Regions from separate parts of the Acidovorax sp. SRI_002 genome, predicted to be linked through region 1. Evidence: predicted binding sites of a transcription regulator. Region 1 holds the regulator's gene; the other holds the start of a gene.
The links. The regulator HrcA, encoded in region 1, represses chaperone genes, less so after heat shock. The targets are predictions, from matches to a motif close to TTAGCACTCNNNNNNNNNGAGTGCTAA.

Region 2: the regulator HrcA is predicted to act here: its motif matches at 2,261-2,287, upstream of AC2YJX_RS25805 (co-chaperone GroES).

What each region holds. Positions count from the first base shown of each region.
Region 1 covers NZ_JBYCZW010000002.1:490,289-495,022, reverse strand. Annotated here, with positions in the region: gene AC2YJX_RS07245 (RelA/SpoT family protein) at 1-418, shown strand, start outside; gene greB (transcription elongation factor GreB) at 490-1,056, opposite strand; tRNA gene AC2YJX_RS07235 (tRNA-Arg) at 1,135-1,211, opposite strand; tRNA gene AC2YJX_RS07230 (tRNA-Ile) at 1,420-1,496, opposite strand; gene hrcA (heat-inducible transcriptional repressor HrcA) at 1,548-2,552, opposite strand; gene AC2YJX_RS07220 (NAD kinase) at 2,581-3,477, shown strand; gene recN (DNA repair protein RecN) at 3,480-4,734, shown strand, end outside.
Region 2 covers NZ_JBYCZW010000012.1:27,532-32,265, reverse strand. Annotated here, with positions in the region: gene groL (chaperonin GroEL) at 136-1,788, opposite strand; gene AC2YJX_RS25805 (co-chaperone GroES) at 1,883-2,173, opposite strand; gene AC2YJX_RS25800 (SDR family oxidoreductase) at 2,641-3,381, opposite strand; gene AC2YJX_RS25795 (SDR family NAD(P)-dependent oxidoreductase) at 3,422-4,327, opposite strand; gene AC2YJX_RS25790 (NADP-dependent oxidoreductase) at 4,343-4,734, opposite strand, start outside.

The sequences.
Region 1 (4,734 bases):
GTACGCATCCTGTTGCCGCCCAGTACCTGGCGACAGCATCGTGGGCTATCTGGGCCGTGGCGAGGGCCTGGTGGTTCACAACGCCCACTGCACGGTGGCCAAGCGGCTGCAGCACAAGGACAGCGAGCGCTTCATTGCGGTGGACTGGTCGGACGAGCCCACGCGCATGTTCGAAACCGGGGTCGTGGTGACTGTCACCAACGGCAAAGGTGTGCTCGCCCGCGTGGCCGCTGAACTGGCCAATTCAGAAGCTGACATCACCCATGTGGACATGGATGACGAGGCGGCCCTCGACACCACGGACTTGCGCTTCATTGTGGCGGTGCGAGATCAGACCCACCTCGAAACCGCACTGCGCAACTTGCGGCGCACCCAGGCCGTCATTCGCGCTGCACGCATCACCCCGCAGGCCACGTAAGCACTTCACAGCGCTGAGCGGCGCCATCAACCCATGCTGGGCTTGGCGCAAAGCGGCGCTGCGGACCCCGCTCAGTCCGCATGCGCGGCGCGCTGCGGATACTGCACTGCCACCACTTCAAGGCTTCGCACGCCTCCTGGCGTAGGCAGCAGCACCTCGTCACCCACATGGGCCTTCAAGAGCGCACGCGCCACCGGCGAGATCCAGCTCACCTGCGATTCCCGGCTGTCTGCCTCATCGATGCCCATGATGGTGATCGTGCGCTTTATACCTTCGTCATCGATGTACGTGACTGTGGAGCCGAAAAACACCTGATTGCTGCCCGCATGCAGGCTGGGATCCACCACTTCGGCAATCTCGAGCCGCTTGGTGAGAAAGCGGATGCGCCGATCAATCTCTCGCAAACGTTTCTTGCCGTAGAGATAGTCGCCATTTTCAGACCGATCTCCGTTGCTGGCAGCCCAGTGCACGGCTTCGACCACTTTGGGCCGCTCGTTGTCAATCAGGTCCAGCAACTCATCACGCAGGCGCGCGTATCCTGCCGGAGTGATGTAGTTCTTGCCGCCCGCAGGCAACGCAGGCAACACCAATTCATCCTCATCGGAAGCATCGGTTTCTTTGGTAAAGGCCTTGCTCATGGAAGATCTCCCCCGTCAGCGAGAAACGCTTTGACAAATGAAAAAGCCTGCAATCTTGCGATTGCAGGCTTTAAACATTGGTGCGGCTGGCAGGAATCGAACCCACGACCCCTTGGTTCGTAGCCAAGTACTCTATCCAGCTGAGCTACAGCCGCTAAGCTTCGAATTATAGCATGATTTCTTGGCAACCCTTGAAATCAACTTTTTTCACTGTAACCATGCCGCATGGGCCTGACCAGCAAAAGCTCAACTCAACGCAAGCCGCAATTGTAATGCACTCCAGCGACTCCAAAAGAAGAAAGGCGCACATTGCGACAAGAAAACTGGCCGTGATCGTGATGATCGCCCATTCGAATGAATGGGTGGTAGGGCGTGTTGGACTTGAACCAACGACCAAAGGATTATGAGTCCTCTGCTCTAACCAACTGAGCTAACGCCCCAAGCCATGCTCCAGCGCTATACAACGGGGCAAGCGCCGTATTGTAGGGGCTTTACTTGCGATGGCTGAGTGCGTTGGACACCAGCTTTGATGTGATGTCCACGATCTGAATCATCCGGTCGTACGGCATGCGCGTGGGGCCGATCACGCCTAGCGTCCCGACCACTTTGCCGTCCACCTCATACGGAGCACTGACGATGGACAGCTCTTCAAAAGGCACGACATGGCTTTCACCGCCAATGTAGATGCGTACTCCCTCGGCCTGGCTGGAGATATCCAGCAACCGCAGAATCTGGGTTTTCTGTTCGAACAGATCGAAGGCACGTCGCAAGTTGCCCATGTCGCTGGAGAAATCACTGACCGCCAGCAGGTTGCGCTCACCAGAAATCACGACCTCGTCTTGCGCTTGGGACAAAGCCTCAGACCCCACATTCACCGCAGCCTGCATGAGCGAAGCGATCTCGCCGCGCAGCACATCCACCTCAGATTTCAGGCGCTCACGCACTTGCTCCATCGCAAGCCCCGCGTAATGCGCGTTCAGAAAGTTGGAAGCCTCGATGAGTTGCGACTGGGAGTAGTCCACGTCCGTGAAGATGACGCGATTTTGAACGTCGCCCTCGGGCGAAACGATGATGACCAAAAATCTTCGCTCGGACAGCCTCAAGAACTCGATATGGCGGAACACCGATGTTCTGCGTGGTGCCATAACGACACCGACGAACTGCGAAAGATTGGATAGCAACTGGGCAGCGTTGGCGATCACCTTTTGCGGCTGTTCGGGCGCAAGCTGGGGAGGGGTTAGAGGGTCCCGCTGCACTGTCAGCATGGTGTCCACAAACAGCCGATAACCTCGTGCAGTAGGAATGCGACCGGCTGAGGTGTGGGGACTCGCGATCAGCCCTAACTCCTCCAGATCCGCCATGACGTTACGGATAGTGGCTGGAGATAAATCCAGCCCAGACGCGCGCGACAACGTGCGGGATCCGACGGGCTGCCCATCGGCGATGTAGCGCTCGACCAGCGCTTTGAGCAACAACTTGGCACGGTCATCGAGCATGGAATGATTTTAATGATGTAATTTCGCGATGACGTCCAATTTCCGCCATGTCGCACTGATAGGCAAGTACCAAGCTTCTTCGGCGGGCTCCATCGGTGAAAGCTCCCGCCAGGCCCTGGAAGACATCGCCCATTTTCTTGAACGCCAGGGTTGCGAAGTGATGCTGGAAGCTGAGACCGCAAGCAACACCGGGCTCACACACTATCCAGTCCTGAATGTAGACGAGATAGGCAGTCGATGCGATCTGGGCCTGGTGGTCGGGGGTGACGGCACCATGCTGGGCATAGGTCGGCGGCTCGCCCGGTTTGGGACACCCCTGATCGGCATCAACCAGGGACGGCTTGGCTTCATCACCGACATTCCTTTCGATACCTATCAGGCCACTCTGCCCCCCATGCTCCAGGGCGAATACGAGGAAGACTTGCGACCGCTGATGCACGCAACGGTCGTGCGCGACGAGCGCGTCGTCTTCGAAGCCCTCGCGATGAACGATGTCGTTGTGAACCGAGGCGCGACTTCAGGCATGGTGGAATTGCGGGTCGAGGTCGGCGGCCGATTTGTGGCGAACCAACGCGCAGACGGGCTCATCATCGCCTCACCCACAGGGTCAACGGCGTATTCGCTGTCAGCCGGTGGCCCCATGCTTCATCCCTCCATTCCTGGATGGGTGCTGGTGCCCATCGCCCCTCATACGCTCTCCAACCGACCGATTGTTCTGTCGGATGCCACCGAGGTGGCGGTTGAGGTTGTGAGTGGTCGGGATGTCAGTGCCAACTTTGACATGCAGTCACTGGCCTCACTGCTACATGGTGACCGCATTCTGGTGAAAAGGTCAGAGCACTGCGTGCGGTTTCTCCATCCTCAAGGCTGGAACTACTTTGCCACCCTGCGCAAAAAATTGCGCTGGAACGAAGGGGGCTCCTGACCATGGCGCTCCGGCGGATTACCCTGCGCGATTTTGTGATCGTTCAAGCGCTTGAACTTGACCTAAGTTCCGGTTTCACCGTGCTGACGGGAGAAACAGGCGCTGGGAAATCCATCCTGATTGATGCACTGCAACTCGTTTTGGGCGCACGCTCCGATGCAGGTGTGGTTCGCGAAGGCGCTGACAAAGCGGATCTTTGCGCTGAGTTCGATTGCCCACCCCATCTCCAGCCATGGCTCGAGGACGCGGGTTTTGACATTGATGAGCTGTTGCTTTTGCGTCGGACCGTGGACTCTCAGGGCAAAAGCAGGGCTTGGATCAATGGCACCCCAGCCACTGCTGCCCAGCTGCGGACTTTGGGAGACAGCCTGCTAGACATCCACGGGCAGCATGCTTGGCAAAGCCTTACAAGACCCGACTCGGTACGCGGCCTGCTGGACGCATTTGCAGGGGTGCACACAGCAGAAACCGCAGCGCTCTGGGCCCAATGGCGAAAGAATCAAAAAGCCCTGGAGCAAGCACGCCTAGCCCAGGCTAATTTGCAGCAGGAAAGTGAGCGTCTGCAATGGCAGATCAACGAGGTGGACAAGCTCGCACCCATTGATGGCGAATGGGAAGAACTCGACGCACAACATAAACGCCTCTCACATGCGCAGGCGCTGCTGGAAGGGGCAGAGGGCGCCATCCAAGCCCTCCAAGATGAAGATGCTGGTGCACTGACTGGGCTTGCACGCGCGCACGATCTTCTCCAAAGCCACGAGCATATTGAGCCCGAGTTCGCACCGCTCGCAGACATCCTTTCTTCCAGCCTCGCACAAGCCAGCGACGTGCTCCACTCGCTGCAGCTGTATCTGAGGCACGTGGAAATAGATCCACAGCGTCTGGCCGAACTCGACACCCGCATTTCGCTCTGGATGACCTTGGCACGCCGTTACAAGCGCACGCCAGCAGAGCTGCCGGCTCTACACCAGAGCTGGAAGGAGGAGATGCGCCGGCTGGACGCAGCGACAGATCTGGAACGACTGGAGACCGCCGAGGTCGCCAGTGCCAAGGCCTACCACGCGTCGGCACGCGTGCTGTCTCTGGGTCGCGCCAAAGCCGCCCCGAAACTGTCTCACGCCATTACCCAAGCCATGCAGGGCCTGGGCATGGAGGGAGGTAAATTCGAGGTTTCCATGACCAAGGCCTCAGAGCCCTCGCACCACGGTATCGATGACGTGGTATTCCTCGTCGCGGGCCATCCCGGGATGACACCCA
Region 2 (4,734 bases), on a different contig from region 1:
GGCGATCTGCTGCACCGGCGGCATTCACCCGTGGATGTCGGCCCGGCAAGGAAAAAACCCCGCAGGTTTTGCAACCTGCGGGGTTTTTTTGGGGCTACCGGGCAGAACCTGGGTTCCACCCGGAGCGGCCGGCCATTACATGCCCATGCCGCCCATGCCACCCATGCCACCCATGTCGGGCATGCCGCCGCCAGCGCCGGCCTCGTCCTTGGGCGCTTCAGCAACCATGGCTTCGGTCGTCAGCAGCAACGATGCCACGGAGGCAGCGTTTTGCAGGGCAGTACGGGTGACCTTCGTGGGGTCCAGAATGCCCAGTTCGAGCATGTCGCCGTAGGTGTCGTTCGAGGCGTTGAAGCCGTAGTTGCCCTTGCCGGCCAACACAGCGTTCACCACGACGGAGGCTTCGCCACCAGCGTTGTTCACGATTTCGCGCAGAGGCGCTTCGATGGCCTTGAGCACCAGCTTGATACCGGCTTCCTGGTCAGCGTTGTCGCCCTTGACCGAGTCGCCCACAGCTTGCTTGGCACGCAGCAGAGCCACGCCGCCGCCAGCCACGACGCCTTCTTCCACAGCTGCACGGGTAGCGTGCAGTGCGTCTTCCACGCGGGCCTTCTTTTCCTTCATTTCGACTTCGGTGGCAGCGCCAACCTTGATCACGGCCACGCCGCCAGCCAGCTTGGCCACGCGCTCTTGCAGCTTTTCGCGGTCGTAGTCGGACGTGGCTTCTTCGATCTGCACGCGCACTTGCTTGACGCGGGCTTCGATGTCAGCTGCAGCGCCAGCGCCGTCGATGATGATGGTGTTTTCCTTGCCCACTTCGATGCGCTTGGCTTGGCCCAGGTCGGCCAGCGTCACCTTTTCGAGCGTCAGGCCCACTTCTTCAGCGATGACCTTGCCGCCCGTCAGGATGGCGATGTCTTCCAGCATGGCCTTGCGACGGTCGCCAAAGCCTGGAGCCTTCACAGCCACAACCTTCAGGATGCCGCGAATCGTGTTGACCACCAGCGTAGCCAGGGCTTCGCCTTCGACTTCTTCGGCAATGATCAGCAGGGGACGGCCAGCCTTGGCAACTTGCTCCAGCGTAGGCAGCAGGTCGCGGATGTTGCTGATCTTCTTGTCGAACAGCAGCACGAAGGGGTTGTCCAGAATCGCGGATTGCTTTTCGGGGTTGTTGATGAAGTAGGGCGACAGGTAGCCGCGGTCAAACTGCATGCCTTCCACGACGTCCAGTTCGCTGTCCAGCGACTTGCCGTCTTCCACGGTGATCACGCCTTCCTTGCCAACCTTGTCCATGGCGTCAGCGATCAGCTTGCCGATGGTTTCGTCGGAGTTGGCGGAGATCGAACCCACTTGGGCGATTTCCTTGGAGGTGGTGGTGGGCTTGGAAGCCTTCTTCAGCTCGGCAACCAGGGCCGTCACAGCCTTGTCGATACCGCGCTTCAGGTCCATCGGGTTGATGCCAGCGGCCACGTACTTGAAGCCTTCGCGAACGATGGCTTGTGCCAGCACCGTAGCGGTGGTGGTGCCGTCACCAGCGTTGTCGCTGGTCTTGGAGGCCACTTCCTTCACGAGCTGGGCGCCCATGTTCTGCAGCTTGTCCTTGAGTTCGATTTCCTTGGCCACGGACACACCGTCCTTGGTCACGGTAGGGGCGCCGAACGAGCGCTCCAGCACCACATTGCGACCCTTGGGGCCCAGAGTCACCTTGACCGCGTTGGCCAGGATGTTCACGCCTTCAACCATGCGTGCGCGGGCTTCGCCGCCGAAAACTACGTCTTTTGCTGCCATTTTGGAGCTCCTGAAAATTGGGTTCAAATTGGCCGCTAGCGCTTATACAGTAAGCAGTAGCAGCTATGAAAAGATGAGCGGATCAGCGGGAGAATTACTTCTCGACCACTGCGAACAGATCGTCTTCCTTCATGACCAGCAGCTCATCGCCGTTGACCTTGACGGTCTGGCCCGAGTACTTGCCGAACAGAACGCGGTCACCGACCTTCACGTTCAGGGCGATCACGTCGCCCTTGTCGTTCTTCTTGCCGGGGCCGACGGCCAGCACTTCACCTTGATCGGGCTTTTCAGCGGCGTTGTCAGGGATCACGATGCCGGAGGCGGTCGTGGTTTCGCTTTCGATACGCTTGACGATCACGCGATCGTGCAGAGGGCGAAGGTTCATTGCAATGCTCCTGTTTTCAGTAAAAAGCTGACGTACTCAGCGCCTGGAGGCCCAGGCGCTACCAAACTTCCGGCAGCCAAGGCGGTGTTAGCACTCGTCTGCGGTGAGTGCTAATGATACGGGCATTTGTGACGGTTTCAAGATGCCCTACAGATTTCGGAACCTGGTGGGCGGTGCGGTGGCTGCTGCGGAACGCCACTCTACTTTCGTTTTTCCGCCACTTAACTTTAGATTTGACGACCCGCTGGCGCGCAGGGACTGGGCACGTGATCTGTTTACCACCCTCTGAGCCGCAAAGAATCAGAATTGAAAAAATAGAAGTAAGTGCAAACTATCGGCTGCATTCGACAGTGACTTGGTTGCTACTACGTCAGCCTAAGGCTGATTGCTGTCGTTGATCAGCTGTCATTGGACATACGCAATCGGTCCAAAGCAGACATTAGTGAAGTGGGCGAACGGGCGCGGCTTTAGGCGAATCCGCCGTTTACCCGCAGCACCTGCCCATGCACCCAGCCGCCGTCAGGGCCCAAAAGGAACGAGACGGCGCCTGCGATGTCTGTGGGTTCACCCAGCCGCTCCAGCGGCGCCATTTTGGACAGCATCGCCACCTGCTCTTCGGTCTTGCCCTTAAAAAACAACTCGGTGGCGACCGGTCCAGGTGCCACGGCATTGACGGTAATGCCGCGCCCGCGCAGCTCGTTGGCCAGCACATGGACCAAGCCTTCCACGGCAGCCTTCGACGCGATGTATGGACCATAGCCGGGCGAGGCCTTGGCAATGACGCTGCTTGAGAGCGCCACGATGCGTCCGCCTTCGGCCAGCGTTTCCGCAGCCTTCGCCAGCACCAGGAAGGTGCCGCGGGCGTTGACCGCCATCATGGAGTCGAAATCCGCGACGTTTTCCATTCGCACCGTTGCCATACCCATGACGCCGGCACTGCAGACCACCGCATCCAGCCGGCCGAAGGCCGATTGAGCGGTTGAGAACAGGCGTTCGACATCGTCCTGCGCGGACACGTCGGCCTGAATGGCGAGGGCACGACCACCGCCGTTTACGATGGCGGTTACCACTTCCTGTGCCTTTGCCGGGTCGTGCGCATAGCCGACAGCCACGGCATGGCCGTCTTGCGCCAGCCGCAAGGCGATGTCACGGCCGATGCCGCGTGACGCACCGGTCACGATGGCGGCGCGGGTGGAGGGTGGGCTCATGGAGAACTTCTTGTAAATTTGGTTGGTTTAGGAGTGGTGCCTAGGCGCATGGCAGGACCATATCTCCCAGGCCGAGTCGCTGCAGAAATGCGCTTTGCTTCTCGTGGTAAACGCGATCGATGGCCTCCGTGCCCTTTTGCTGCCCATCCACAGTGACGCGATACGGTCGGCTGCCGCGCGGATGGGCCAGTGCATGCACGGCCGCCCTGCCGACGGCCGATACATCCAGTGCACCGCCGAGTTTTGCGTCGATAGCGTCTAGCTTGCCGCCGAGCGTTTGCAGACGTTCAGCCAAGGGGCCGTATTGCCGGACGATGGCAGGATAGGCTGGACTATGAGCATCTGCGAAATGCTCCGTGCCCTGCGTGAACGCGCCCGGAACCAGCATGATGCTCTCGATACCCATGGGCCGGACCTCCATCGCCATGGCTTCGGCCAAAGCATCACCGGCAGCCTTGCTGGCCACGTAAGGGCCAATACAGGGCTCGTGCAGGCGCGAGGTGGTGCTGCCGACATACATCAGTACACCACGGCCCTGGCGCCGCATCACCGGCAATACCGCGCGGTTGACCCGCAGCCAGGACAGAGCGTTGGTGTCGATGATGCGGGCCACCTGCTCCACCGAGAAAGCTTCGGTAACGCCGGTCATCAGCATGCCGGCGTTGTTGACCACCACGTCGAGCCGACCGTGTTCGGCCTCGATGGCGTCCACTGCGGCGCGACACGCTGTCTCCGACAGCACGTCGAGTTCGAGTACCTGCAGGCGTAGCCCCTCCGTCTCGGCCAACTGGCGCAGAGCCAGGCTGCGCCCGGCGTTGCGGCCTTCAGGTTCCCGCATGCTCGCGACCACCTTGTGTCCAGCGCGCGCCAGTGCCAGGGCAATGGCACGTCCGATGCCGGAGCCAGCGCCGGTGACCAAAACCACTTCCGGATTCTTGGTTGTCATGGTTGACCTCCTTGTTCAGCCGGGGGTGCGAATCAGCACTTTGCCCCGTGCGTGGCCGGTGGCCTGCTTTTCAAGCGCCGCGCGGGCTTCGGCCAGCGGGTAGACGGAGTCAATGATGATCTGCAGTTGACCGGCCTGGAAGTGCGCCACGGCCAGTGCGAGGGTCGGTGCCGCGCTGACGAAAAACACCGAGCGTCCGATCTTCCCGTCGCGGTCCTGGATGCCGAACTCCACTAGGCTGGCGATGCGGCCACCCGCACGCAAAACCGCCCAAGACTTTTCCAGGGTCTCGCCACCCAGCGGGTCCAGCACAAGGTCTATGTCCCGTAGGGCGCTGAAGTCTTGCGTGCGGTAGTCGATGACCTCGTGGGCGCCCAGGCTCTTGACCAGCTCCACATTGCGCTCCG